Regions from separate parts of the Arthrobacter sp. FW306-06-A genome, predicted to be linked through region 3. Evidence: predicted binding sites of a transcription regulator. Region 3 holds the regulator's gene; each other region holds the start of a gene.
The links. Region 3 encodes LexA, which represses DNA repair genes until DNA is damaged. Its sites were predicted from a motif close to TCGAACANNTGTTCGA; they were not measured.
Positions count from the first base shown of each region.

Region 1: the regulator LexA is predicted to act here: its motif matches at 4,009-4,024, upstream of LFT49_RS01110 (LexA family protein).
Region 2: the regulator LexA is predicted to act here: its motif matches at 1,833-1,848, upstream of LFT49_RS11335 (DUF6504 family protein).

Region 1 covers NZ_CP084552.1:219,115-228,679, forward strand. The annotation lists gene mmsB (multiple monosaccharide ABC transporter permease) at 1-624, shown strand, start outside; gene LFT49_RS01100 (ROK family transcriptional regulator) at 658-1,872, shown strand; gene LFT49_RS01105 (aldose 1-epimerase family protein) at 2,049-2,954, shown strand; gene LFT49_RS01110 (LexA family protein) at 3,564-3,995, opposite strand; gene LFT49_RS01115 (hypothetical protein) at 4,254-4,397, opposite strand; gene LFT49_RS01120 (helicase associated domain-containing protein) at 4,478-5,146, opposite strand; gene LFT49_RS01125 (hypothetical protein) at 5,143-5,313, opposite strand; partial or broken gene LFT49_RS22670 (hypothetical protein) at 5,799-6,092, shown strand; gene LFT49_RS01130 (hypothetical protein) at 6,085-6,657, opposite strand; gene istB (IS21-like element helper ATPase IstB) at 6,778-7,566, opposite strand; gene istA (IS21 family transposase) at 7,563-9,092, opposite strand; gene LFT49_RS01145 (hypothetical protein) at 9,167-9,565, opposite strand, start outside.
Region 2 covers NZ_CP084552.1:2,470,369-2,479,933, forward strand. The annotation lists gene LFT49_RS11330 (DNA polymerase III subunit alpha) at 1-1,435, opposite strand, end outside; gene LFT49_RS11335 (DUF6504 family protein) at 1,447-1,797, opposite strand; gene LFT49_RS11340 (hypothetical protein) at 1,929-2,318, shown strand; gene LFT49_RS11345 (chorismate mutase) at 2,343-2,663, opposite strand; gene LFT49_RS11350 (VOC family protein) at 2,683-3,105, shown strand; gene LFT49_RS11355 (SOS response-associated peptidase) at 3,119-3,874, opposite strand; gene LFT49_RS11360 (mycoredoxin) at 4,025-4,282, shown strand; gene LFT49_RS11365 (lipoate--protein ligase family protein) at 4,329-5,078, opposite strand; gene LFT49_RS11370 (ABC1 kinase family protein) at 5,185-6,900, opposite strand; gene LFT49_RS11375 (PadR family transcriptional regulator) at 6,909-7,451, opposite strand; gene LFT49_RS11380 (thioesterase family protein) at 7,527-8,330, opposite strand; gene LFT49_RS11385 (endonuclease/exonuclease/phosphatase family protein) at 8,488-9,165, shown strand; gene LFT49_RS11390 (NUDIX domain-containing protein) at 9,219-9,565, opposite strand, start outside.
Region 3 covers NZ_CP084552.1:1,746,967-1,756,531, reverse strand. The annotation lists gene LFT49_RS08055 (hypothetical protein) at 71-229, opposite strand; gene hisH (imidazole glycerol phosphate synthase subunit HisH) at 230-997, opposite strand; gene hisB (imidazoleglycerol-phosphate dehydratase HisB) at 994-1,620, opposite strand; gene LFT49_RS08040 (histidinol-phosphate transaminase) at 1,681-2,799, opposite strand; gene LFT49_RS08035 (LysM peptidoglycan-binding domain-containing protein) at 2,911-3,261, opposite strand; gene lexA (transcriptional repressor LexA) at 3,621-4,358, shown strand; gene LFT49_RS08025 (ATP-dependent DNA helicase) at 4,484-6,544, opposite strand; gene hflX (GTPase HflX) at 6,537-8,117, opposite strand; gene LFT49_RS08015 (class I SAM-dependent methyltransferase) at 8,545-9,168, shown strand; gene dapF (diaminopimelate epimerase) at 9,140-9,565, opposite strand, start outside.

The DNA of each region.
Region 1 (9,565 bases), 1.5 Mb from region 3:
TCTGCGGCCCTCGTGCTCCAACTTATCCGTACCCGGAAGACGCTCAAACGACTTGACCTGCCCAGAGAGCCCGTCACGTCATTCAACATCAAGGCCGCAGGCGCCGTCATCGGCATCATGGCACTGGCCTGGCTGCTCGCCGGCTACAACGGCACGCCGATCATCCTGATCATCCTGGCGGCCCTCATCCTGGTGTACACGTTCGTCCTGAACCGCACAGTGTTCGGCCGCCACATCTACGCAATGGGCGGCAACCTCTTTGCCGCTGAGATGTCAGGCGTCAAGACAAAATGGGTCAACTTCCTCATCTTCGTCAACATCGGAGTACTCTCAGGCCTGGCGGGTGTTGTCAGCACGGCCAGAGCGGGCGGCGCTGTCGCCTCTGCCGGGCAGAACTATGAGCTGGACGCCATCGCAGCCGTATTCATCGGTGGTGCTGCAGTCCAGGGCGGAATAGGCACGATCATCGGGGCGGTCATCGGAGGCCTCGTCATGGGCGTGCTTAATATGGGCCTGTCGATTCTCTCCGTCGATGCTGCCTGGCAAATGGCCATCAAGGGCCTCGTGCTTCTCCTCGCCGTCGCTTTCGATATTTTCAACAAGCGCCGTTCCGGAGGACGATGAGCAGAGACTACAACTAATTTCGAGAGGCAAAGAGTGACCGTTCCACACCTGACCCCGCTCCAGGGCGCGCAAAGACCCACCACGAAGGCACTCCAGAGCACGGACACAATCAGACGCAACAACCTGTCGTTGATTCTGGGCCTGCTCCACAGGGAAGGACCGCTATCGCGTGCCCACCTGACGAAGCAGACGGGGTTGAACCGGTCAACTATAAGCGCCCTTGTCGGCGAGCTCGGCGACCTCGGACTTGCCTACGAAACAGAACCGCCTGCCATCGGGCGCGCAGGACGGCCAAGCCCCCTCGTTCATCCCAACGAAAAGGTCGCGGCCTTAGCCATTAATCCAGATGTAGATGCCGTGACCGTCGGGCTTGTCGGCCTCGGCGGTCACGTGCATCGCAGGATCCGGTATGAGGCCGCCACACAGCCTTCCGTGACGGAAACAGTGAACATCAGCCGGGCGATTGTAGAAGGAATGCAGTCCGACCTGGAGGCCATCGACCGGATTACAGGGGTTGGGCTTGCCGTTCCTGGACTCGTCAGATCCTCCGACGGGCAGATACTCCTGGCACCGCACCTCCAGTGGGCCGATGAGCCCCTGGCGGCCTCCCTTGAGCAAGCCCTGGGCCGTCCGGTGCGTGCCGGGAATGATGCAACTCTGGGTTCGCTCGCCGAAAGTATTTACGGGGCCGCCGTGGGGGTCTCGGACGTGGTGTATCTGAACGGAAGTGCCAGCGGCATCGGCGGTGGCGTCATTTCCGGAGGCAGGCCTTTGCGGGGTTCTGCAGGTTTTGCCGGCGAACTCGGACACACTCTGGTGCGAACCAACGGGGAAAAGTGCCATTGCGGAAGGTCCGGGTGTTTGGATGCCGAAGTCCGCCTCGAACGGCTGCTCGCCCCCCTCGGCCGTGTCCGGGCGGACCAGGACGAGCTGGAGCGGGCCATTGCCGAGCGTCCGTCCCGGGAGCTACAAGAGGAAGTTGAACGGCAGATCGACCTCCTTGCGGTGGCGCTGACGAATTTTGTCAACATTTTCAACCCCGAAATGATCGTGCTCGGCGGGTTTCTGGGATCTATCTTCTCCTTGGACCCCGAGCGCCTTATCTCGGCCGTGGCCGAGGAGACGATCGGGGGACTCGGAGCGGACGTCAAAATCAAAAGGGCGGTCCTCGGGTCCGAATTGCTATTGGTTGGCGCCGCCGAGCTGGCATTTGCCCAGCTCCTCGCTGACCCCGCCGGGACGGCCTAAACCTTCCCTCGAGAAACCCGGGCCACCAAGTCAACCGTTACCGGTCGAGCATCCTGCCACGAACAGGCGGCGAGAACTCAATGACAGTGATACCGACGCATGACCGCGCGGGTAACGGGCAGGGCATGCCTGAAACACTGGCACTTTTTCACTACTAATTTGTCCTTGGGAGAGATGTGTCCGATACGGACTTCGAAATCCGCTGGGGCCAGTACGAGGCCCTCGTCACGACCCGGGGAGGAGCTCTCCGGCAGCTGCGGCATCGGGGGAGGAACCTCGTCGTGCCGTTCGGTGAGAACGGTGAGATCCCCGACTTTCGTGGAGTAATCTGTGCCCCCTGGCCCAACAGGGTTGTCGACGGAAAGTACACCGCTGAGGGACGCCAGCTGCACCTGCCGCTAAATGATCTCGCCAACGGCGCCGCCCTGCACGGCCTGGTTTTCAATAGGAATTGGAAAACCCTTGAGGTGACGGAGGATTCCGTGTCAATGGGCTGCGAGGTGAGCCGCAGTGATGCCTACCCCTTCAACCTCTATATCGAAGTCCGATACAGGGTTGATGAAGAAGGACTTCACGGTACCGTGCGCTCAACGAACCGGGGTACCGGCACGGCCCCCTACGGAGTTTGCCCTCACCCCTACCTCGTGGCAGGAGAGGCGCCCCTTGATGAGTGGTCTGTGCGCATCCCCGCCGCCGAGGTCATGCTGGTGGGCAGCGAGCGGATGGTTCCGGGAGAGGTAGTCCCGGTGGACGGAACACCGAATGATTTTCGGTGCGAGCGGGAGCTAGGGGACATCCAGCTCGACCATGCCTATACCGGGATCTCCCGGGATGAGGACGATCGCGCCCGGGTGCAACTGTTCGATCCCTCCGGTTCCGGAGTCGAACTTTCGTGGGACAGCCACTGGCCATGGCTACAGGTGCACACGGCCGACAGGCCTGACGGCCCTAGCCGGATCGGCCTGGCTGTTGAACCAATGTCATGCCCACCGAATGCCTTTAACAGCGGCGTTGATCTGATCCGGCTCGACCCGGGGGAGTCGCATGAAGCAAGCTGGTCAATCTCCGCCGTGAGCCGCTGACGGTCCCATACACATGGCAAGCGGTATTCGAAGCGCCGAAGCACCCGCCCGTTCTCTATGGTGTATTCGGGGGCGTGGCCGCAAGCAACCCATACCCTGAATACCCACGTTTAGCCCTGGATGCCGGGGAGCGATGGGACAGCACGGGCGGTGACGGGATCATCCTGATGGGATTGGACCTCGAACCGGCGCTGGCAGACTATCTCGTAGCTGACGGCGCGGGTAATGGCGTGCCCGTGACCTTGGAGAGGACAAACACCTTGGAGAGGACAAGCGATGACCGACCGTTCTCCGTGTGGTTCCCCCGTCAAGAAGCAGCGAAACTCGGCGAACTCCTGACCAGTCAAAGAGGCGCGGTGGATGAAGGTCAGGTAGGGTCCAGCCGCCGACCTGCTCCAGGTACCGCGCTCCACAATCTACGGCCACCTCAACAAAACAAGCATCGGACGGCGAGCCGCCGGCGGCTCCCCCGGCCCGGCGTAACAGCAGCTCCGGCCAGAACCCCGGCTACCTGGCCCCCACCGGCTTAGCGTGACTTTCCCGAGCATTGGTCCTCAAGCCCCATCTCGGGCATGTGCCGCATCAGGGCCGGCTTAGACATCACGGGCCCTAAACGTGGTGCAGGCAGCGGATAGCGGTACCCCAGATGGTCAGGTCCGACAGGGCCGGCACCACGATGTCCGGATACGCCGGGTTTTCCGCCTGCAGCACCACCCCGGTCGGGGTGATCCTCAGCCGCTTGATTGTCAGTTCCCCGTCCAGCACGGCCACGACCACGGACCCGTCATGCGGTTCCAGCGCCCGGTTCACGATCAGTTCATCCCCGTCGCTGATGCCCGCGCCTTCCATCGATTCCCCGGACACCCGCACCACATAGGTGCTGGTGACGTCCTTGATCAAGTGCGCGTTCAGGTCGATCCGGCCATCGAAATAGTCCTGCGCCGGCGACGGGAAGCCCGCCGCTACCGGCACCGGGGAGACCAGCACCGACAACAAGGACACGCCCGCATCTATCACGCGGGGACCGACAATCACGCCCACAACACACCTTTTTTCGAATATATGTTCGAGTATTCAGTGTACTCCGGGGGTCGGACATTCGTGCATGAGATGTTTTCGGGAGGCGCAAGCCGCGGCGGGTTGTACACAGTGGGGACAGCTTTGAGCTGTGCGGAGGGCTCCACCTGCCCGCCAGTGTGCACAACCCGCCGCACCGGACATGGGCGGCTGGATACCCGGGTGCCCGGTCTCACCGTCGAAGGGATTGCCTGCTGATGTGGTCAGCGGCTGTGGGTGGTGTCAGGAAAGGCGGCGGAATTCGCCGGGGCGGATCTGTACGAGGATGGGCAGGGCCATCTGGAGGGGTTCGGCTCCGATGGGTTCGTCGAGCAGGTCGTTGACCGATGTTTGCCCTTCCAGCTCTCCAGACCTATCCCGCTCCATGATCTTGACCCTAGGCGGATTTGACCGCCGGTGACCCTTTGGACACGCAGCCTGGCGCTGTTGCCGTGCCTTCCGGAGACTTACGGCCGAGAGTGGGTCCCTCGGCGGCCGCCGCGGTGGCCCCGGCCTTCCCGCCAGCCGGGGAGGAGGATGTTCAGCTTCTGCTCTTTGGCCGGGTCCAACCTTCCGGCGCGGTAGTCGATCCGTTGCCCGTGCAGCCACACGCCCAGGGTCCGTTCTACCTGGTCGTCCGTTTTTTGGTGCCGGGGCCAGTCACCGCCGGCGGCCCTGATCCGATGGAGCTCCTCCAGCCGCTGGTGCCACCGTTTCTTGTCCTCGGCCTTGCGGTTCGAAGGCCTGGCCCATCCGGGAATCACCGCCAGGGCAGCCCGGTAGGTGGGGGAGAGTGTTCCCTCGGCCGCCTGCCTGCGGCGGTTTGCCAGCCACGCGGCCAGGGCGCGCTCCCGGGCCGTCTTCCCGTGGCTGACCGGCAAGCGGCCATGCGCCTCATGGAAGGCCAGCACGTCGGCGAGGTTCCGCAGGCCCGCCCCGGATTTCCGCGGGGCAGGGGCCAGCGCGGCTTTGTGTTCGTCCCGGATGCCCGGGTCTGCCTTCGCAGCGATCTGCAGGTGGTACCGGACGGTGGTTTCCGCGACGCCGGCCGCGGCGGCGATCGTCGATGTCGGCGCACCCTGCCGGTACTGCAGGACAAACCCGGGATCGGGCGCCACGCGCCGGGACTCCGTCATGGTTGCCCCGAGGATCCCTTCGGCGGCGCGGCCCGGTTCAACTCAGCGATCCGCAGCCGGAGAAACGTGATGACCAGGACCAGGACATAGATCGCCAGGCCGACCAGGACGGCCATCACGACGATGTAGAGCACGGCCAGGACTCCGAAGCTTGGACCGACGTTCATTGATTCCCCCAAAAATTGTCTAGGCCGTAGCCTACGCCCGACCTCAACACCCCTGCTCAAGAAGCAGTGCATGCTCGCGGGGCTCGCCCTGGTTTGCGCTGCGCTTCAACCAGTTGTTGGGCGTCCGCTGGCGCGGCCGGCTGTTGGGTCCAGGGCGCACCGTCGCAGAGCTCCGGACCCCCTGAACCTGTGTGTCTACGACGTTTTTGGCTGCTGTCCTTCGGATTGTACGTGCCCGTTCCGGCCCCTCTAGCCCCTTCGTTCCTCCGGGGCCTGCGGCCCGGGAAAGTCTTCTCCGGCGCTCCTTCGTCGCTTATTTCCTTTCGAAGATTTCCCGGGTCTTGCCCTGCGGGTAGACGGGCCTGCACGTGCACAGCTCCGCAAGCTTCGCCAGCAGCCAAAAACAACGGGGGGAGAGGGGAGCTGGCCGGTCACCATTGGTCGCCCCACCCACCCAACTTCTCGGCAAGAAGGAGCAACACCACATGAGCGCAGTAAGTAAAAAGACCGTGACCCTCGCGGACACGGAGGAGAGCATCGAGGGCGTGACCGTGCTGGGCGATTACCACATGAACGGTGGCTACGACTGGATGGAACTGATCGAAGAGCACGGCTGGGCCGTGCTCTCCAGCTGGGGCTGTGACGGCTGGGACCTTGGCCAGTGGCCCTACGTCATGGTCGCCGTCACCCGCACCGCTGACAGGGTCGGCAACCTGTTTGGCATCGCCACCTATTGCGAGGGTGACGTGACCTGCTACTGGTGCAGGTGCGTTATTCGATCCGTGCGCTATTCGAATAGTTCTCGCTGCGTAGTTGGGGGTAGGCGTTCCAGGACCGGGCGGCGATGTCGGCCCAGCTGACGGCGGCTTCGATGCCGAGCCCGGTGAGATCGCATAGGGGCTGGATGGGCAGTTGCCCGGCCAGGTTGGTCAGCGCTGCGCCCCGCAGTTGCCGGGTGTCTATCCCGATTCGGGACAGGCCGCGGGTCAGGGCAGAGGAACTGAGGTGTTGTCCGGCATTGCGGGAGGGAAAGAGCCATCCTGTGGCGTTGGGAGTATGGCGCTGGGTTTCTTGCTGGTAGTGGTGGATCAGGTCCGCCAGGACGGGTTCGGCCAGGATGTGTGATGACCCGAACCATAGCCGTGTTTGTGTGCTGTTACTGGTGATCTTGGCGTTGGTCAGTGCTGCGATGTGTGTGAGGCGCTGGGCGTAAAGGCCTACGAACAGTCCTGCGATGCGAATTTTCGGCGGGATGGTGGTGTCTGTTTCGAGCTGGTGCACGACCTGGTGGTAGTCGGCTTCGGTCATCATGGATCCCCGGGTGTCGCTCCTGTCAATGGCCATTACGTTCTGCCCATGGGCGGCCAGTTGATGTGCCCGCTGGTGGCCAGTAAAACTGCCCGGTTATGGCCAACAGATCTGCCCACTGATTCGTTTCGGCGGGGTCGGCCATCGTTGGGTTGGTCAGTTCAAGCGGGTCACTCCTTTTCCGGCGAGGGCCTGGGTAAGACGGACGGAATCGCCGCTGGTCTGGCAGACGTGGGCGTGGTGCAGCAGTCGGTCAACGGTGGCGGTGGCGAGGGTTTTGGGCATGAGCTCATCGAACCCGGCGGGGTGGAGGTTGGAGCTGATCGCGACGGAGCGTTTTTCGTAGGCTGCGTCCACGACCCGGTAGAGGCCTTCGGCGGCGTCCGTGGCCACGGGCAACAGACCAATATCATCGATGACCACGAGCTCGGCGCGCAGGATCCGGGCAACGGCCCGGGTGACGCTGTCATCGGTTCGGTGGGCGCGGATGAGGACGCCGAGGTCCTCGAGCCTGAACCAAGCGACCCGCATTCCGGCTTCGACGGCCTGCTGGCCGAGGGCTTCGAGGAAGAACGTCTTCCCCGTCCCCGAGGGCCCGCAGACGACCAAGTTTTCCCTGCGGGTGATCCATTCCAGGGTCCGCAGTGCCTGCTGGGTCGGGCCCGGGATGGAGGACGCTGCAGGGTCCCACGCCTCGAAGGTCTTCCCGGTCGGGAACCCGGCTGCTTTGCGGCGGGAAGCGAGCATGGACCGGGCCCGGCCGGCGGCTTCCTCCGTGAAGAGGGCCTTGATGACCTCGGCCGGTTCCCACCGCTGGGCGCGGGCGGTCGCGATCAGGTCCGGGGCCAGCGCCCGGGCGTGGGGCATTTTCAGGGACCGCATCAGGGCCTCCAGGTCCGCCGGTAGCGGCGGAGCCACGGTATTGGTCGTGGTGACGGGGCTCATCGGGCCTCCTCCGGCGTGGTGATGGTTGCGGGGTTGCCGATCGCGGCCCACGCCCCTGTTCCTTGGGTGAGGGAGGTGGCTTCGTTGGCGGCGTGGGTGGTAGTGCGGCGGATGTTGGCGTTCAAGATCGAGGCGAGGTCCGGGTGCGCGAACCGGCCGTGCAGGGCGGCGTCGCCCAGGGCCCGGTCGACCTGATCAGTGCCGGCGATTTTGGCCAGCGTAACGGCTTCGGCCATTTTCACGTTCATCCTTGCGGTCCCGGCCGCGGCGGCCTCGACGAGCCAGGTTCTGGCGCCTTCGCCGATGGCCAGGAACGCGGCCTCGTCCGCGCTGCGGGCCCTCACCTCGTAGTCGCCGGGGAGCTTCGCCCGGGTTCCGGGGAAGTGTTCGTCGTTGATGGCGGGGCTGCCGGGCCGTGCCCGTTCGTGGCGGGCGACTTCGACGGGCCCGGTCGTGCCGTGGTGGACGATGATGACCTGCTCGCCGGGCCCGGTGCCGTGGGTGCGGACGAACACCCGGGCTCCGAGCAGGTGGGCCGGGACGGAGTACTGGGCGTTTTCGAAGGTGACCATTGGGGTGTTCTCCGGAACGCCGCGGGCCAGGCCGAACGCGACCGTGTGGGCGGTGTCCGGGATCCGGTGCAGCCGCGGGGCTTCCTCGGCGAGCATGGCCGCGGGTTTCCGCCGCGTCGTCCGGTGCTCACGGTGATTGACCTCGTCCATGAACGCCGTGCAGGCGGCCTCGAGCTCGGCGAAGGTGCGGTAGTCATCGCGGAGGTTGGTGTCTTTGGGCACGAGGTCGGCCTTGGCGAGTTTCACGGACGCTTCGACTCCGCCTTTGGTGGCCGGGTCCGCCGGTTGGCAGGTCAGCACGGTCACCCCGTAGTGCCGGGCGAAGTCCAGGGTCTGCTGGTTGCGCACCGGGACCCCGGCGACGTGGGCGGTGGTGACGGTCTTCTCGTTGTCCGTGAGGACATAGGTCGGCGCCCCTCCGAGGATCCGGAAGCACCGGTCCAGGGCCGCGAACACGCTCGGCGCGGTCCTGTCCCTGAGCGGGATCACGATGCGGAAGCGTGAGAACGCCAGCCAGGCCACGAAAAGGATGGTCTTCACCCCGCCGATCCGGGGCCCGTCGCCGAAGTCGTACTGCAACCACATCCCCGGTTCTGTGATCCACGGCCGGTGGACGCGGGTGTGGCCCAGCCGCCACGCGGCTTTGACCTGCGCGATCGCCCGGCGGGTAGACCGTTCCGAACCGGTGTAGCCCAGAGCGAGGAGCTTTTCGTGGGCCTTGTCGGCCCGGATCCGGCCCTTGGAGGCTTCGATCCATTCCTCGATCTTGGGCAGGAACGCGTCGGTGACCCGGCCGCGGGCCGCGGGTTCCCCGATCGGCCGGCCCGCGTCACGGGCGGTGACGTGTTTAGCAACGGTGTGGTGCGAGCAGCCCGTGAGCTCCGCGGTGGCGCGCAACGATCCGGTCAGATCGTAGGCAGCAAGAATTTCCATGATTTCTCCGTCAGACTTCATACAGGGCCTCTTCCTGGTTCGCTTTTGGTGCGCTTAGACACCGTCATCAAACCGCAGGGAGAGGCCCCCACCGCTTAAAGACGCGGCAGGAACAAGTAAGGAAGTGGGCAGATCTCATGGCCACCGGCGGGCAGTTCTGCTGGCCGCCAGCGGGCACTTTCGTGGCCGCCTATGGGCAGTTTTTCATGGCCGCTAACATCGCTCCTGACGCGGTTGATGGTGAGTTTGGGAATCAGTGCGTTGGTGTGCGCCCATGCAAGGAATGCCGGTAGATGTGTGCGCAGGCGCTGGCTGGGATTTTGGACGATACAGGTTTCGAGGTGTGTTTGGTTCGCTTCGGAAAGGTTCAGGCCGGAGGCTGTGAGGTGTTCGAGATATCGGGCCGCTGTTGTGAGTTTGTCGCGTCCGTAGTGCTGGGCGTTGCGGGTCAGGGGTTGGCGACGGGCCTTGATGCGCAGGTTCCGTCCGACGTT
Region 2 (9,565 bases), 720 kb from region 3:
GCGCCAGCCCGGCGTCGCGCACTGCCCCCCGTGCCCGGTACCCGTTCTGCATACTCATGAGGGTGACCCGCTCGGACCCGAACCGTTCGAAGATCCGCCGGTAGACGTTGTGCCGTTCTGCGCTTTCGACGTCGATGTCGATGTCCGGAAGGGTGGCGCGGTCGTTGGAAAGGAACCGTTCGAAAATGAGGTCGTGCTGGAGGGGATTCACATGGCTGACGTCAATCAGGTAGTTGACCAGGCTGGAGGCTCCCGACCCCCTGGCGGCCGCCCTGACCCCCATGTCCTGGATCATCCGCGACACCTCCGCCACTGTCAGGAAGTAGGAGGAGAAACCGAGGTTGCTGATGATCCTGAGTTCATGGTCTAGCCGAAGCAGCATGTCCTTCTCAGCCTTGCCGCTGACACCGGGGAACCGCCTCCCGATTCCTGCATGGCAGCGCTGGAGAAGTTCGGCGTGCGGATCCTGGTTGATGCCAATGACTGATGCTTCCGGGACCACCGGCTGCTTCCACCCCATATCGGCGGTGGGGTCAATCCTGCAGAGGTCGGCGAGCGCCTCGGTCTGGGCCATCAGCTGTTTGAGGTCCGCGGCGCCATAACCGGCAGCGGAAATGATCTCCTTTCCCAGGGCTAGCATCTGCTCCCCGGATTTCAGCCACCCCTGTCCGGTTGGCTGCAGGAGCGGCTCCCCTGCCAGTTCCGGCAGGGACTTCAGGGTCCTGGCTGAGTCCAGGACGTCGGCAGTGGGGGCTCCATCGGCGGCGCAGTAGCGGACGGAATTGGTGAGGATGGCGGGTACATGGTGTTCCTCGGCAAGCCTGAGCATGCGGACAGCATGGGCCGTGCTGAACGGGGTACCCGGGGCGCTGAGCTGGGAGACGATTTCCGCTACGACCGTTCCCGCGGGCATGGCATCGATCCATTGCTTGAACAAGGTCCGGGGGCGCAGGTAGCGACGCCCGCCCATGGACCTTCCGACGTCGGAGTCGGGGCCGAGCAGGACGGTCAGCACGGGTTTGAGGGTTTGGGGGTCCAAGGTGCGGGAGGCGAGTTCGGCGCGGGTGACTGCCGCGGGCACTGCTCCCCCGGCTTTCCCGGAAGTCCTGGCGTGGGCGTCGGAGACCAGCCGGCAGAGCGCACGGTATCCGGCTCCGTTGTTGTTGCCCCTGGCCAGCACCACCACCCTGCCGGATACCTGCGTGCGGTGATCGCCGTCGTCGTCAAAGACTGCCAAATCCACTCCGACGATGGGATCGATGCCGGCTGCCATGCAGGCCTTGAGGTGCTTGATGGTGCCGTACAGGCCGTCCCTGTCGGTGCAGGCCAGGGCAGTGGCCCCGTCAGCGGCGGCTGCCACGGCCAGTTCCTCCGGCCAGGAGACGCCGTAGTGGGCGCTGAATGCTGTGGACACGTGAAGGTGGGTGAAGCTCATGCTGTTCTGTTTCAAGCAGTTCTGGGGCGCAGTGCGTCATGGATCCGCAGCAGCCGCCACCGGCCGCTGCGGATGTGGCGGGACAGGTCAAGGGTGAGGGGTTCTGTGCCGTCAGATTCTCCGGATTCCCCGGAACAGGATGGCTTCCGGACGGGCAGCACCTGGATGCGCCAGATTTCATGGTCCACCACGCCCTGCCCGCTTCCCAAGGGAGCCCTGGCGTCCTCCGCCCACCATTGACGGCGTTCAAACCACCGGACAGGTTCGGCACAGACTGCGTAAGACTTTCCTGCCCAGGTGAGGGATTCCGGTTGGCCTGCAGCGGAGCACACCACGTCAACGGACTCGCTGAACATGCCCATGGCGCCTCCCCGGACGGTAAAACTGGAATCGTTATTCGAACATGTATTCGAATAATGCCAGTCTACGCCGCGTCGGGAGCAAAACATAGGCGGGGGTGGACGGAGCGTGCGGCAGGGAGCAGGATGTTGGCATGAGTACCGATGACGCACTCCTCAAGCAGGCAAGCATCAAGGCCCAGGATTCCACGATCCTTGCCACGTTCGATATCGACGGCGCCATTCCGGAATCCGGCGCCTACGTGGTGGGGTTGATGGGGGCCTCGCCGGACTATTCATTCCAGCGGCGGCTGTGCATTGAGTTCATGAACGGGAAGGCAATCGCCTGCTACTCGTTCAACCGGGACCAGGGCGTCGAGGAGGATTACGACCTGTCCGGGGTGTCCCACTCGGATAACACCATTACCGGGAGCTTTCCCCTGTCAGCCCTCAACGGGCTGGGACAGGGGCACGTCATTTCCGCCTTCAGCGAGGCGGACGGACGGGAGTTCCAGCACGGCGTTCCGGTGGAGGAGGCCCTGTAGGCCACCTCCACCAACACTTTAAAGTCAGCTGTTTTCTTTGTGGATCCGCAGTTCAAGTTCGATGAACGCGGAGATCATGGCCCGGTACGTTGACTCCACAATGTCAGGGTCAATGTCCTTTTTCTCAGCCGCTGAGCGCACGTGCTCGATAATGCGCTCCACCCGGCCCGGGGCGCGCACCTCGGCGTCATCACCCTTGAGGGTTCCGGCGATCCTGATCAGCCGTTCACGGCGGGCGATGAGGGTGACAATCTGCTCATCCACCTCGTCAACGGCAATCCGGACCGCCGCGAGCTGTTCCTTGTCGGCCCGGGCATCCCTATCGTTTCCTTGAATTGTCGCCATCGTCTGACAGTATCGAAGCATGGAGCCCAGAGTCGACTTTATCTCCCTCGGTGTCCGCAACGTTGCGGATTCACGCGCCTTCTATATTGACGGCCTTGGCTGGCCGGTCCACCGGGAGGTTGCAGGGGAGGTGCTGTTCATCCAGGTGAACCACGGCCTGGTGCTCTCCCTGTGGGACGCACGCCAGATGCAGGCCGAAGCCGGCACCAATCCGCCGACTGGCATCCCCTGCATCACCCTCAGCCACAACGTGGAAAGCCCGGCGGATGTGGACAGGGTCCTGGAGGAGGCGGCGGGGGCGGGCGCTGCCATCATCGCCGAGCCGGTCACCCAGCCCTGGGGCGGCTACACGGGCTACTTCGCCGACCCCGACGGCTTCCGCTGGGAAGTGGCCTACAACCCCACCTGGGCAGTGGACGACGCCGGCACCGTCACGGTGTGAAGGCCGGGCACCTTCAGAGGGGCTGCTGGAACAGTGCCTCCGCCGGGCGGATCAGTTCCGGGCCGTTGTTCCGGACATTGCCCACGTCCTTGCCCACCGAATCCACCTGCCAGTCAGCGGCGGCATCCTTGACCCGTGACCGCACCAGGTCCACCAGCCCGGCTGCGTCATCGGCCCGGGGGTCCAGCCAGGCTTCCATCGTGGCCTTGTCCATGGGCAGGGGCACCCTGTCGTGCAGTTCCGCCAGCTTCCCAAAGATGGTGGATTCCGTCCCCGGCGGAGGCGTGTCAGCGGTGAGGATGGACGTGGACAGCAGCCACCGCCCCGGCTGCCCTACAGGCACGGACAGGTCCTTCCACCATTCGTAGAGGCCGGCGAAAACCAGCCCATTGCCCTGGACCGGGTGCACGTAATACGGCTGCTTGGACTTCCCGGGGCCCTGCTTCCATTCGTAGTAGCCGTCCGCCGGGACTGCGCAGCGCCGTGACTTTACGGCTTTCCGGAATGCCGGTTTCTCCAGCACCGATTCGCTGCGGGCATTGATCATGCTGGACCCGATTTTCAGGTCCTTCGCCCAGGACGGGACCAGGCCCCAGCGTGCCACGTGCAGCTGGCGCACCTGCCTGGGCCCGGCGTTGTCCTCCTTCAGGCGCTCCAGCACGATGGGGACGGCGTCGGTGGGAGCTACATTCCACGACGGCGGAACGCTCACCTCGTCCTCCAGCTCGGCGTCGAACTCAGCCAGGAGGTCCCCCACGGCACGGGCCATTACGTAGCGTCCACACATGGCACCACCTTGCCACCGCCCGCCACAAACTGTCATCCAGCCCCGCCCACGCAATGCCGTACCGGGGAATACCGGCCGCCGCGCTACGGTTGAATGTAAGGAAACCTTCCAAGCGACGTATAGGAGCTCCCTGTGGACTTCACTCCCGAATCCGGCACCATCACCATGTTTTCCACCACCTGGTGCGGCTACTGCAACCGGCTGAAGAAGCAGCTCGATGCGCAGGGCATCGGCTACAACGAAATCAACATCGAAGAGGTGGAGGGTACCGCCGAGCTCGTGGAGCAGCTGAACGGCGGCAACCGGACCGTTCCCACCGTCCTCTTCCCGGACGGCACCGCAGCCACCAACCCGTCGGCTGCCGAGGTCAAGAGCCGCCTGGCCGCCTGATCCGGCCACCATCCCATGCGGCGCCGGCCGCACCACTGTTTGCGGGTCATGCCCCCAGGCTGCTGAATGAAGCAGATTCCAGGACGGCATGGCCCGCATACGTTTCCAGCAGGGCCTGCTCAACGGCTGCCACGTCCAGGCCGGGGACCAGGTCATTGGCTGCACCGGCGGTGGCAGGGTCCCAGTCCAGGCCCAGCGCCGCGTAGCTGTCCGTGAGGACCTTACGGATAGGGGCTGAGTCCTCCACCACAATCACGGAGCTGAACAGCCACCCGCCGGAGACCACCCGCTGGGCAGTCCCCACCAGCTTCAGCCGCCGCGAGCTGTCCTGCGGGTCGGTGCCGTGCACGCTGAACTCACCGGGGCAGTACTCCCCCGGGATCTCGCCCACAGCCGCCTGCACCCCCACGCTGCGCAAGGCCGTCGCAAAGAGTTCGCCGAAGTAGCCGAACCGTGCCTTGGAGCCCGCGACGGCATCCGCATCCGGTTCGATATGGTCCACCACCAGCGTGCCCTGGTGGTATGCGGCAGCGCGTCCGCCTGCCCTGCGGACCAGGGGCTCAAAGCCGTTCTCCCGGCAGGCGCGGGCGGCCGCGTCGAAACCCGGCAGCCGGGTGTCCCGCTGCCCGAACGCCACAGTGGGAGCTGGTCGGTACAGCCGCAGGGTGGGCCCTATCCCGCCACTCCTGGCCCTGGCCAACAGTTCCAGGCCAAATTCGAGGTCGCGGCCCGCGCCGAGGGACACGTCCTGCCGCACCACGGTGAGCGGGCGGAGTCCGGTAGCGGTATGGTGCATGGCGAAGCTCCCTGGGCTTTGGCGTCGACGGGTATTGGTGGCGACAGGTTCATTGGCAGCGGCCGGACGGGCCATCCCTAGGGTACGCCCGACGGCGGCACGCGACTTAACGCCCCCGGCGCCCCACCCACAGTGCGTGCAGCAGTGGAACTGCCGATGCTGCCATCAGCACGTTGCCCAGTACCAGGTCGTCGGCGCGGGCGATGGCGCCGGCGATCAGCACGGCGCCGAAGACCACGGCGGAGGCCGAGCGGCGCACGGCCCTTTCCAGCCGGGCCCCCTGCCGCTCCAGCCGGGGAACGGCCACCTCCAGTGATCCCTCTTCGAGCCGGCCGGCCAACGCGTCAAGCCGGCCTGGCAGGCGGAAGGCCACGGCGGCGGCATCGATGGCCTGCCGGGCCACATCCTGCACCACGTTGCCGCGCTCGTCCCGCAGCAGCTGTGCTGCGTAGGGTTCCACCGAGTCCCACAGGTTGAACCGCTCGTCGAGGGCACTGCACACCCCCGACGTCAGGGACATGGCACGGATGATCAGCAGGAAGTTCTCCGGCAGCTGGAACGGCAGCGAGCGGACCACGTCACCGAACTCCACGGCGAAGTCCCGGAACTCCCGCGGGTCCACCTCACGCAGTTCGGCAAACCCCATGCCGCCGAAACGGGCAAAGAGCTGCGTCATGGCCCGTTCCAGGCCCACGCTGTCCGCTGACGGCATCAGGACGCCCACGTCGTTGATGGCCGCCACAAGTCCTTTGCCGTCGCGCGCGGCCGCCGCGATGAGCAGCTTCCGCAGCCCGCTGCGGGTTGAGGCTGTTACTTCCCCCATCATGCCGAAGTCGATGAAGGTCAGCTTCCAGGGATGCTCCCCGGTGCCTGGCGGGACCGGGGTGACGAAGATGTTTCCCGGGTGCGGGTCGGCGTGGAAGAAGCCGTTGGTGAAGAGCTGGTCGAACATGATGGAGGCGAACACCGGCGCAACCTCGGCGGGGTCGATGCCGGCGGCGCGGAGCGCCCGGACGTCGGTGATCTTGATGGCCGTGACGTCCTCGAGGGTCAGCACGCGGCGGGTGGTCCGCTCCCACACCACGCCAGGAACCTCCACGCGGTCATCGCCGGCGAAATCGGCGGCGAAACGCTCTGCATTCACGGCCTCGTGCAGGTAGTCGATTTCCAGGAGGCTGGTCTGGGCGAATTCCTCCACCAGGGCCGGCATGTCGGCCCTGCGGGATACGAGCCGGATGTGGCTGAGCCAGCCGGCCACCTTGCGGAGGGCGGCGAGGTCGACGTCCACGATGGCTCCGATACCCGGGCGCTGCACTTTCAAAACCACGGCGTCGAGCCCGGTGTCCCCCGCGTCAACGTCATTGAGGCGGGCCCGGTGGGCCTGGCCCAGGGATGCAGCGGCGATGGGCGTTTGGTCCACGGACGCGAAAACACCTGCCAGCGGTGTCCCCAGTTCCTGTGCCGCCAGGGCAGAGATGGCCGGGAACGCGACCGGCGGCACTTCGTCCTGCAGCCCCTCCAACTCCTTGGTGATCTCCGGTGGAAGGACATCGAGCCGGGAGGACAGGAACTGGCCCACCTTGATCATTAGTCCCCCAAGTTCCACGGCCAGGTCGTGGAACCGCTGCGCGAAGCGTCGCATCCGCCTGGAGCGGGTGCGCGTGGAGATCCGTCCCAGCCCGATCCTCGGCAGGAACAGTTCGAACCACCACGTGGCGGCGAGGTTCCAGGCGGCGAAGCGCAGGATCCGCCGGTAGCGCCCCCGGTGCTCGCGCACGGGCAGCGAGGGGTCTGCGGCTTTGTCCTGGACGGTCGACGCCACCACCCGGGTCAGTCCTGGGCGAGGATGGCGTAGAGCCGGCGCCGGGCCTCGTCCAGCGCTGCTACGGCCTGCTGCACCTGCTCCGGCGATCCGGTCCGGGCCACCTGGGCTGCCGCCTGGGCCAGCTCGATGCCGGCTTTGGGGAGCGAAGCAATTGCGGTTCCGGATTGGGGACCTGCAGGATCCCAGGGCGCAGCACCGTGGCGGGCCGCCACCTCCTCGCGCCCAGCTTCGGTAAGCGAGTAGATCTTCCGGCCGTTGGATTCCTCGGCGCTGATTGTTCCTTCATCGGCCAGCAGCTGCAGGGTGGGATAGACAGAACCTGCGCTGGGCTTCCAGCTGCCGCCGCTGCGCTCCTCGATTTCACGGATGATCTGGTAACCGTGCATGGGCCGCTCCGCGAGCAGGGCCAGGACCGCCGCCCGCACCTCGCCTTTCCCGGCACGGGTTCCCGTCCGCTTTTCGAACCGCGACCTCAGCTCTTCGACGGCCTGCCACATCCCATCGAAATTACCGGGACCGAATCCGCCTGCAGGGTATGACGAACGCATGATGAACTCCTTTGTCAATCGCGAACGATATACAACGATACTCAGCGATACAGGCGGGCACCATAGCTGGGCAGGTCACGTCCTGCGAAGCGTCAGGATCTGTTCCGCGCGGCCGAAGGGACCCTGCCGGTCGTGCAGCACGGTGGATGTGAGGCCGATCCCGTCGCGGCCGAACGACACAGCGTTGTCCAGCCCCAGCCACTCCCCCTCGGGCCTGCGGTACATGTGGATCTGCAGGTCCAGATTGGGAAACGCGTAGCTGTCCTTGCCCGGTGGGACCCGGGCGGCGATGCCGTTAGCGGTGTCCACCATCCCCATCAGCCGTGCGAAATCCCCGCTGTCGGCGCGGTCGGTGAGTGGATGTTCCGTGCGCAGCCACACTTTCCCTGCGCCCGGCCGGTGTCCTTCGGCGACCCGCATTTCCAGGGACCGGATGTAACCGCCGGGCCAGACGGCTGAGCCGTCATAGGGCTTGCATTCGTCAGGGCCGGGTATGGCGGCGTCCTCGACGGCGGCCACCTCACCCGTGTCACTGGTCAGCATCCGCCACCCGGTGGCGCGGATCGCCGTCCTGCCGCCTGCTACCAGCTCGGCCTGCACAAGTTCGATTGTCCTGCCGGGCCGCAGCGTGGTGGTGTCGATCCTGAACTCACCGCCCGGGATCAGGCCAAGGATCTCATAGCTGATTCGCGCCATCCGCATGTCTTCGCGCGGCTCGTGCCGTTCCAGCCGGTCCGCCAGAAGGCCGGACGCCGGTGCCATGTGCTGTTCATGGACATTCCACGCTCCCTGGGCATGGATGGTGGACCGGAACGCTCCCTCCCCCAGGTCCTGGTAGTAAAAGTTGCCCCCGGCAAGTTCGGGCAGGTCTGCAGTCAAGGCTGGCCCCTTACGAAACGTTCAGTGAATTGCCACTAACTCTATCCTTCACGGGAACGGCGCGCCGGGACGGCCGGCGAAATGTTGGAGGGTGGGGGCGGCAATCGGACTAGAGTAAGGAACTGGTCCTGTCAGCAACCCTCAAAAGAGGTGTTTCATGCGCGTCATCAGCTACAACCTCCGCAAGCACAATGCCAGCGGCGAGCTCCTCGCCCTGGCACGGAACCATGACATCGATGCGCTGTGCCTCCAGGAAGTGGATGCCAGCGACCTTCCCGAAACCCTGGGCCCCCTGCACCTTGCCGATGCCACCAAGGGCAACCGGTTGGGCCTGGCCATCTATTACCGCACCAGCCGCTTCACTGCACTGGACACCCAGTCCTTCGCGTTGAAGAAGTCCATGCATGACAGGGTGCTGGCCCCGGCCCATGAGCGGCTGATCGGCACCAGGGTGATGGACAACGAAACCCAGCATGAGCTGGTGATCGGCTCCTTCCATGCAGCCCCGCTCACTGCCTCCAACTCGTTGCGGCGCAAGCAGATCCACGCAGCGCACGCCGAGCTGCTGAGCATGGGCAAGGGCCTGATGACCCTGATGGTGGGTGACTTCAACTACCCGTTCTTCACCAAGAACCTTGACATGCATATGAAGAACTCCGGATACGCCCTGTCCCTCAGCAACAGGCGGACCTACACCAGGTACAAGGTGTTCAAGGGCCACTTCGACTTCGCCACGTCACTGGGCCTGGACATCGCCAGTGTGGAGACGCTGCCGCGCGGCAATTCGGACCACCTGCCCATCCTGGTGACGGCCGAGTACGGCGAAGGCTACTAGCAGCGGCGCAGGCCGGGGTTCAGCAGCGTTCCCCGTTCACCAGGACTCCCCGTTTACCAGGACTCTCCGGAGTCCAGCCGCGCCAGCAGTTCCGGCCAGGCCGCCGCGAAACCCGGATGCAGCTCCAGGGCGTCCACCTCGGCTACCGGGATCCAGAGCAGCGCAATGCTTTCGGGATCGCTGATAACGGGCTCGAAGGACTCCAGCACCCGCACCACCACGGTGGTATAGGACCAGTAGCCGTGGTCCAGGACCGAGGTGAACAGCACTTCCACGCTCTCCGACGGGACGGCCGCCTCCTCGTAGGCCTCGCGGAGCGCGCCGTCCACCGCTTCTTCGCCCTCATGCAGCGCCCCGCCGGGAAGGCCCCAGGTTCCCCCGTTGTGGCTCCAGACGGCGC
Region 3 (9,565 bases):
CGGGCTTGGGGCGTGCCGTTGCTGATGTGCCGGGCGGACTCCCCAGGGCGGCCCACCCTCCGGTGGGTACTCAGCTGGCCGGCAGTGTGAGCAGGTAGGCGGCGAGCAGCGCCATGGCGGCCAGGACATAGAACGCCACCTGGGTCCACAGCGGCTTGCGCTGCTGCCGGAAGGAGATGCCGCCACCGATCAGGATGCCGGCGAGCCCCATCAGTAGTACGGACCACATCTATGCGCCGCTGCCGGGGTCGGCTGATGCTGCTCCGGAACTGGATTCGTCATTGGCTGGTTTGCGCAGGCCTTCCACCCAGTTACGCAGCAGACGCGCACCGGCGTCTCCTGATTTTTCGGGGTGGAACTGGGTGGCGCAGAGCGGGCCGTTTTCCACGGCCGCAATGAAGGGAGCGCCGTGCTCGGACCAGGTGACCATCGGCGGAGCCATCCGGGGCTGGATCACGTCGAAGTTCCATTCCTGCACGCCGTAGGAGTGCACGAAGTAGAAGCGCTCGTTTTCGACGCCGGCAAAGAGCTTGGAGCCTTCGGGGACCTGGACGGTGTTCCAGCCCATATGGGGGACGACTTCCGCGGGAAGGGCCTCCACCTTTCCGGGCCACTCGCCGATGCCTTCGGCTTCGGTGCCGTGCTCCACGCCGGCCTCGAACAGGACTTGGAGGCCTACGCAAATGCCCAGCACCGGGCGGCCGCCGGCAACGCGCCTGCCGATGAGCCGAATGCCGTCCACGGCCTTGAGTTCGCGCATCACCGTCTCGAAAGCGCCGACGCCGGGCACCACCAGTCCGTCCGCGTTCAGCACGTCCTCCGGCTTGGAACTCAGGATCACTTCCGCGCCGGCACGTTCCAGTGCGCGGACCGCTGACCGAACGTTCCCGGAACCGTAGTCCAGAACCGTGACAGTTGGCTTGCCCTCGGGGGAAGGCAGCTTGCGTGAGGCGGAGGGGTCGATGATGGCCCCGTCCTTAAGGACCTGGCCGCTCACAGTGCGCCCTTGGTGGACGGGATGCCCTCGACGCGGGGATCCGGTTCGACGGCGGCGCGCAGGGCACGGGCGAAGGCTTTGAACTGCGCCTCGACGATGTGGTGCGGGTCCCGGCCGGCCAATACGGTCATGTGCAGGCAGATGCCGGCGTGCAGCGTGATGGCTTCGAAGACGTGGCGGGTCAGGGAGCCAGTGAAGTGGCCGCCGATCAGGTGGTACTCCTGGCCTGCCGGCTCGCCGCCGTGCACCAGGTAGGGGCGGCCGGAGACATCCACTACCGCGTTGGCAAGCGCTTCATCAAGCGGCACAGTGGCCTCACCGAAACGTCGGATTCCCGCCTTGTTGCCAAGGGCAGTGCGCAGGACCTCGCCGAAGGTGATGGCAACGTCCTCCACGGTGTGGTGGACGTCGATGTGGGTGTCGCCGGTGGCCTTGACCGTCATGTCGATCAGGGAGTGCTTGCACAGGGCAGTCAGCATGTGGTCGTAAAACGGCACCGAGGTATCGATATCCGACACTCCGGTTCCGTCGAGGTTGATCTCCACGAGGACGGAGGACTCGCTGGTGGCACGCTCCATGCGGGCGGTCCTGGCCGCAGCCGTATTCAATCCGGTTGGACTCATGGTGAAAGGATCCTTTGTGGGAGAAGAAGTGGTTCAAGGCGCCGACGCCGCACTATAAGTCTAGGCGGGAAGCGCGGCCTGGCCCGCAAGGATGCGTTCCAGGGACGTGAGGAAGGCTGTGGTTTCCGCCTCAGTGCCCGCAGTAACCCGAAGGTGGCCGGGGATGCCGACGTCACGGATCAGCACACCGGCGTCCAGCAGTTCCTGCCAGACCTGGTGGGGGTTTTCCAGGCCGCCGAAGAACACGTAATTGGAGTCGGAGGCCGCGGGCGTCAGGCCCATCCGTGTCAGTTCCGCCACGATCCGGTCCCGCTGGGCCTTGATGTCCTGGACGTCCGCCATAAGGGCCTCGCGGTGTTCGAGGGCGGCAAGCGCAGTGGCCTGGGTGATGGCCGAGAGGTGGTACGGAAGGCGCACCAACCGCAGGGCGTCGGTGACCTCCGGCGCGGCGGCCATGTAACCAAGCCGGGCGCCGGCCAGGGCAAATGCCTTGCTCATGGTGCGGGACACGATCAGCCGCTCCCGGCCGGGAAGCAGGGTCAGCGCGCTGGGCGTTCCGTCGTGCGCGAACTCGTGGTAAGCCTCGTCCACGATCACGATCGCCTGGCTGTCCTCCCCGGCCTCGTAGACAGCCTCCACGACATCCAGACCGAGCCCGGTTCCCGTGGGATTGTTGGGCGAGCAGAGGAACACGATGTTCGGCTGCAGTTCCTTGACCTGCCGTGCGGCCGACTCTGCGCTCAGGTCGTAGCCCTCGGAGCGCTCCCCGGTGATGTACTGCGTGTCGGTCCCGCTGGCCAGCAGGGGGTACATGGAGTACGTGGGTGGAAAGCCCAGGGCGGTGCGGCCCGGGCCTCCGAAAGCCTGGAGGATCTGCTGCAGGACCTCATTGGAGCCATTGGCTGCCCATACGTTGTTTTCGTCAAGCCCATGCCCGAGGTACTCCGCCAAGGCTTTCCGGAGTGCAGTGAACTCCCGGTCAGGGTAGCGGTTCAGGCCTGCGGCAGCCTCCGTGACTGCGGCGGAAATGGCGGCGCGCACATCGGCGGGGACGCCATGGGTGTTCTCATTGACGTTCAGGAGAATGGGGACGTCCAGTTGGGGCGCCCCATAAGGGGTGAGCCCGCGAAGGTTGCTGCGGAGGGGAAGCCGGTTCAGACGCTCTAGCTGGTCGTTCACCTGAACAGTTTAGTTGCCGCAGCAACGACCGGAAAATGTGACGGTTCCTGTTCGCCCTCAGCGTGCCACATCCCGCTTCTCCGGCGCCATGCCTGGAGTGGACAGCGGGCTTCAGTGTGTTGGGACAAACAGTTGCTGCCCGGGCAGGACTGAGCCGGCGCTGAGGTTGTTGAGCTGGACGATGTCTGCCACCACGTCCCGGGCGTCCCGGTTCGGATCAACAGCACCGGCGATGGTCCACAGTGACTGGCCCGGCTGCACGGTAACCGTGACAGTCGGTGTCACCGCCAAATCCGCGGCGGAGTCTGAGGCCTTGGCGGGCGAGTTGAAGAACCCCGACAGCGACAGCAGGAAGACAGCGACGAGTACCAGCGGAACGCCGATCAGGACGATCCACCCCCGCCGGGTAAGCCGCAGGGGCGCGGACGAAGGTGAAACGTGGTGACGAGATGAAGCTGACATGAACTGAGCCCTCCTGGACCTGCCGTGCTGCCCGGGTGTTCCCCCGAGGCCGCCCCGACCATTCAGACGACGGTCCGGAACTTCCTCCGGCCACGTTTTCGAATAGGGCGTGCGCTGGTTAGAACACATGTTCGAACTTGGCTTGTTAAGTTTTAGCACCTATCAACGAACAATGTCGAGACTCGCTAGAACAAATGTTTGAAAAAGCAATGTGGCTGGCCTAGCTTTGAAACCAAAGAACAACCACCCCTGAAGTTGAACAGCAGGGTCTGACAATGACAGTGGGAGTCCTTCCGGCGGTGCGTGCAAGCCAGCACCGGGGCGGAAGATCCGCCGGCAAGCGAAAGGCATTGGCGAATATGGCAGCAGCAGCCGCCGGGGGCAGGACCGCCCCGCAAACCAAGAGGACCGCCAAAGGCTTGACGCCCCGGCAAAAGAAAATCCTCGAAACCATACAGCGCTCCGTCAATGAGAACGGGTACCCGCCCTCCATGCGCGAGATCGGCGACACCGTCGGACTGGCAAGCCTGTCCAGCGTGACCCACCAGCTCTCCCAGCTGGAAAAACTCGGTTACCTGCGTCGCGATCCCAAGCGGCCCCGCGCCATGGAAGTGCTGATGCCCCTCACGCTGGACGGGGGTACAGGCAAGGCCGCAGGCGACTCCCCTGCGACGCAACCCGCCGGCGGAGGCGCCTCAGTGACCGAGCTGCCCACCGCGCTCGATACCGCAATGGTTCCCCTGGTGGGCCGGATCGCTGCCGGCGGTCCCATCCTCGCGGAGCAGCTTGTTGAGGATGTCATGCCGCTCCCCCGCCAGTTGGTGGGCCAGGGCGAACTCTTCATGCTGCGGGTGGCCGGCGACTCCATGGTGGACGCCGCCATTTGTGACGGTGACTGGGTGGTGGTCCGGCGCCAGGCTGACGCAGCCAACGGGGACATCGTTGCTGCGCTGCTCGACGACGAAGCGACCGTCAAGACCTTCCGCCAGCGAGACGGCCATACCTGGCTGCTCCCCCAGAACACGCAGTACGAACCCATCCTGGGCGACCATGCCACCATCATGGGCAAAGTCGTCTCGGTCCTGCGTTCGCTCTAGCGCGCTCCCTCCCGCCACAAGCACCGGCCCGCGCTGCAGGAATCCGTCCGGGCCGTCCTGGGCCCGGCGGAGGCACTCCAGGGGCGCGCTGTGCCCCTGGAGCTCCGCGGTGCGTCGTCAGGAGGCTACCGGACTGCGTCCGCCCCCAGCCTGGTGAGGGCTGCCAGCGCCTTGCTGCGGTCCGTGGTGGCCCAAAACGGCGGCAGGGCAGCCCGCAGGAACCCGGCGTAGCGCTCGGTTGCCAACCGGGAGTCCAGCACGGCCACAACGCCCTTATCCCCGGTTGACCTGATCAACCGCCCGGCGCCCTGGGCCAGGCGGATGGCCGCGTGGGTGGCTGATACGGACATGAATCCGTTGCCGCCGGCCTGTGCCACGGCCCGGGAACGCGCCGTCATCAGTGGATCGTCCGGCCGCGGGAACGGAATACGGTCAATCACCACCAGCCGGCAGGAGCCGCCCGGCACGTCGACTCCCTGCCACAGGGACATGGTTCCGAAAAGGCAGGTGTCCGGCTCATCGGCGAACTGTTTGACCAGGCCGGTCATGGTCGACTCCCCTTGGCACAGGACGGTCACGTCCAGTTTGGGCCGCAGGGCGTCTGCGGCCTCCTCGGCAGCCCGGCGTGAGGAAAACAGGCAAAGGGCTCCCCCGCCGGACGCCTTAATCAGGGCTTCCAGTTCCTCCAGAGCCTCCGGAGACACCCCGCGGCCGGGCTTGGGCAGGTGCCCGGCCACATAGAGGATGCCCTGCTTGGGGTAGTCGAAGGGCGAGCCGACGTCCACGCCGGTCCAGCTGGGGGCGCCGTCGCCAAGAAGGCCCAGTCCTCCTGCAGCAGGTTCAAAAGCGGAACCGATGGCCAGGGTGGCGGAAGTCAGCACGACAGTGTGGTCGGCAAAGAGCCCTTCCCGCAGCCGCCCGGCGACGGACAATGGGGCGATGTTGATCAGCACCGGCGCAGTCTCGTCCGGCGGCGAGTAGCCCTGGCCGGGGTCAAAGGTGCTGGCGCGGGAGAACCACACGACTTCCCGGTTTTCCCTGGCGGCGACCAGACGCTCGCACAGTTCCAGGATGAGCATGAGGCGGGACCTGGCCAGCTGCCGGCCGCCGTCGGCAGTGGTGTTGCTGTCCCCTTTGGAATCGGTCAGTGCAGCCCGGCAGGCCTCACGGAGCTGGTCCACGCAGTCCAGCTGTTCATCGTTCAGGCCGTTAGGAAGCAGGCCGCTGGGTGCGCCGGCGAGGGCCAGCTCAAGGTTGGCCGCTGCGGCATTGAGGGCATCAACGGTGATGGCGGTGTGTTTCCGGGCACCGGCAGCGGCGGCGTGGACCATCGCGACGGACAGCTGGCCGGACACTGCTCCGGTGACCCGGTCCTGGAGTTCGTGCGCTTCGTCCACCACCACGACGTCGTACTCGGGCAGGACGGCAAGTCCTTCGAATGCGCTGACGGCGAGCATGGCGTGGTTGGTCACCACCACGTCCGCTTCGGCAGCGTCCTGCCGGGCGAGCTCGCTGAAGCACTCGGCAGCCATGGGGCACTTCTGGGCACCCAGGCACTCCATGGACGTCACGGAGACCTGCCGCCAGGCGCGGTCGGTCACGCCCGGGAGCAGTTCATCCCGGTCACCCGTGGCCGTTTTCTCCGCCCACTCCCGGAGACGGACCATTTCCTTACCAAGCTGGGACGAGGGGCCGCCCACGGACGCTGCGAAGTGCGGCACGCTGGTGTCCTCGCCAAGCGAGAAAAGCTGGCCTTCGGAGGGCTCTTCGGAGGGGAAACCGCCTTCGAGCTTGTGGCGGCAGACGTAGTTGGAGCGGCCCTTGACCAAGGCAACCTTGACGGGCCGTTCCAGTGCCGGGGTGATGTTCTTCAGCAGACGGGGCAGGTCCCTGCCGACGATCTGGGTTTGCAGGGCAAGCGTGGCTGTGGAGACCAAAGCAGGCTTGTTGCTTTCCAGGGCATGGGCGATCAGCGGCACCAGGTAGGCAAGCGACTTACCGGTGCCGGTGCCGGCCTGGACCAGCAGGTGGTTGCCGGTTTCGATGGCGCGGGCCACCTGCAGGGCCATTTGATGCTGTCCGGTGCGGCTTTGACCGCCCATGCCTGCGACGGCCCGGTCAAGCAGTTCGATGACGAACTGCTCACCGGCCGTCTGCGCGGCTTCGTCCGCCGCGGGGTCACCCATTGACGGTGAAGGGTTCCAGTTCGGACGCCAGGCCCTCCCGGACCATGACGGCAGCCCTGGTGCCGGCCTCCACGTGGTCCAGGCTGAGGATCTCGGCGTCGGACTCGTGAAGCTTGCTGATCAGGTCGCCGCGCTCGTACGGGATGAGCAATTCCATCTTGACCGAAGGCCGGGGAATGGATTCGCTGATGACCTTCAGCAGTTCCGGGATCCCCTCGCCCGTGCGGGCAGAGACCACCACATGGCGCGGTTCGCGCTGCCTCAGCCGCTCCACTACGAAGGGGTCGGCGGCGTCAGCCTTGTTCAGCACGATGATCTCCGGCACCTTCCGGGCGTCAACTTCGCTGAAGACCTTCCGGACGGCAGCAATCTGGCCTTCCGGGTCAGGGTGCGAGGCGTCCACCACGTGCAGGATCAGGTCGGCGTCCGCCACTTCCTCGAGCGTGGAGCGGAAGGCCTCGACCAGCTGGGTTGGCAGCGAACGGACGAATCCCACGGTATCCGCCAAGGTGTAGCCCAGGCCATCGGCCGTTTCCGCCTTGCGCACGGTGGGATCCAGGGTGGCGAACAGGGCGTTCTCCACGAGGACGCCGGCGTCGGTGAGCCGGTTGAGCAGGGACGACTTGCCGGCGTTGGTGTACCCGGCGATGGCAACGGAGGGCACTTCATTACGACGGCGGTTGGCCCGCTTGGTCTCCCGCGCGGGCTTCATCGCGGCGATTTCGCGCCGCAGCTTGGCCATGCGGGTACGGATGCGTCGCCGGTCCAGTTCGATCTTGGTTTCACCGGGGCCACGGGAGCCCATGCCGGCGGCGGCGCCACCCACCTGGCCACCGGCCTGGCGGGACATCGACTCGCCCCAGCCACGCAGGCGGGGAAGCAGGTATTCCAGCTGTGCGAGCTCCACCTGCGCCTTGCCCTCGCGGCTCTTGGCATGCTGGGCGAAGATATCCAGGATCAGGGCGGTCCGGTCGATGACCTTGACCTTGACGATGTCCTCCAGGGCGCGCCGCTGCGAAGGTGCCAGTTCGGCGTCCACCACCACGGTATCCGCGCCTGTGGATATCACAATGTCCTTCAGCTCCTGCGCCTTGCCCGAGCCCAGGAAGGTTCCGGGGTCCGGCTTGTCGCGGCGCTGGACCAGCCCGTCGAGGACCTCCGAGCCCGCAGTCTCGGCAAGGGCGGCCAGCTCGCGCAGGGAGTTTTCGGCGTCGGCAAGGGTGCCCTCGGACCAGAGCCCGGCCAGGACCACGCGCTCCAGGCGCAGCTGGCGGTACTCAACCTCGGTGACGTCCTCAAGCTCGGTGGACAGACCTGCGCGCCGGCGCAGGGCGCGCCGCTCCTCAAGGTCCTGCTGGTCGCCGTCGTAGGTTGAATGCTCTTCGTCCAGGCGGGAAATGGCCTGTGCCCTGCCGAGCACCGCTTTTCCATCTCCGCTGCCCTCACCGCGGGGCGTGCTGACATTTTTGGCCGGTACGTCCTTGGCGAGGATCCGGTCGATGACAGCCTGGATCTCCTGCGGACTCATGTCCTGGGCGGCTGGATCGGAACCGGTATTGGGCTGGCTGGTCATGGTCTCCTTTGAAGATTCGGCAATTCCAGAATAGTGCTGATTGGGCGGAAGTTGGAAAGTATTCGCGCTGGGCTGACGGCCTGCGGTCATGGTTCTCCTGGTGGTCTGCACCGGCTGCGATGCCGGGCTGGGAATGCCGCGTTGACACGGCGGCAGGGCGGAAAAGGCCGGAGAGTGGCGGGACGTGCGCGGGATGCTGACGTTCGGTATCGTCCGGCGGCCGGGCAGACCCAGTGGTCTGGCCGGCGCGCAAGCGGAAGGCGTGGAGCCTGCGTCGCTGCGGAACGGACTGTCGCTGGAGGACAGGGGTCGGGACGGGCATGGCCCATGCCGGCTACTCGAAGATCAGGAACATGCGTTCAAGCGTAGCAGAGGGGCCGCAGCACAGTTTCCCTTTACGCTGCCAGGGGAACTACTCTGGCGAGTTATGGAGTCAGCACACTATTTCAGCACGTCCCCCGCCGGTCCCTTCACCCGCAAGCCGCTCACGGTTGAGCTGGCCGGGAGGCCGCGCAGGCTCCACACGTCCACAGGCATCTTCAGTCCGGATGGGGTCGACAAGGGCACTGCCGTGCTCCTGGCCGAGGTTCCTGATCCGAACCCCCAGGGCAACCTCCTGGACATCGGCTGCGGTTGGGGTCCCGTTGCACTGACCATGGCCCTGCTGGCTCCCCAGTCCAAGGTCTACGCGGTGGACGTCAACGAACGCTGCATCGCCCTGACCAACGAAAATGCCGCCGCGTTGGGACTGGCCAACGTCGTCGCCAGCACGCCGCAGGAGGTGGACCCCAGCGTCCGCTTCGACACCATCTGGTCCAATCCGCCGATCAGGATTGGCAAGGACGAGCTGCACGCCCTGCTCAAGCTCTGGCTGCCCCGCCTGGCTGACGGCGGGACGGCATGGCTGGTGGTGCAGAAGAACCTGGGTTCGGATTCGCTCCAGCGCTGGCTGGCGGCGGAGCTGGACGATTCTTTCACCGTGACGCGGGAGTCAACGTCCAAGTCCTTCCGGATCCTCAAGGTTACGAAAGTGTCCCGCTCGCCACAATAACGGCGGGACCGCTGAGTTCCACATGCTCGTGGCCGCCGGGGCCGGCAAAGAACTTCACGCCCACCACACCCCCGGGAACGTGGACGCGCCAAGCATCGGGAGCTTCAGCCCCGGCCCAATGCCGGATGGCGACGGCCGCAGCACAGGCGCCCGTCCCGCAGGACTGGGTCTCCCCCACCCCGCGCTCATGCACCCGCATGGTCACCGAACCTACTCCCTCATGGACCAGCGGCTCCGCGGGAACCACGAACTCCACGTTGGTCCCGTTCGGCGGTACGGGGTCCACCTTCGGCGCGGTGAAGAGCCTGGTGCCGGCCAGTTCGGAAAGTTCCGCGAGGGCAACCACCGTGTGCGGATTCCCCATGCTCACGGACAACGCGGGCCGCGCAACTTCCAG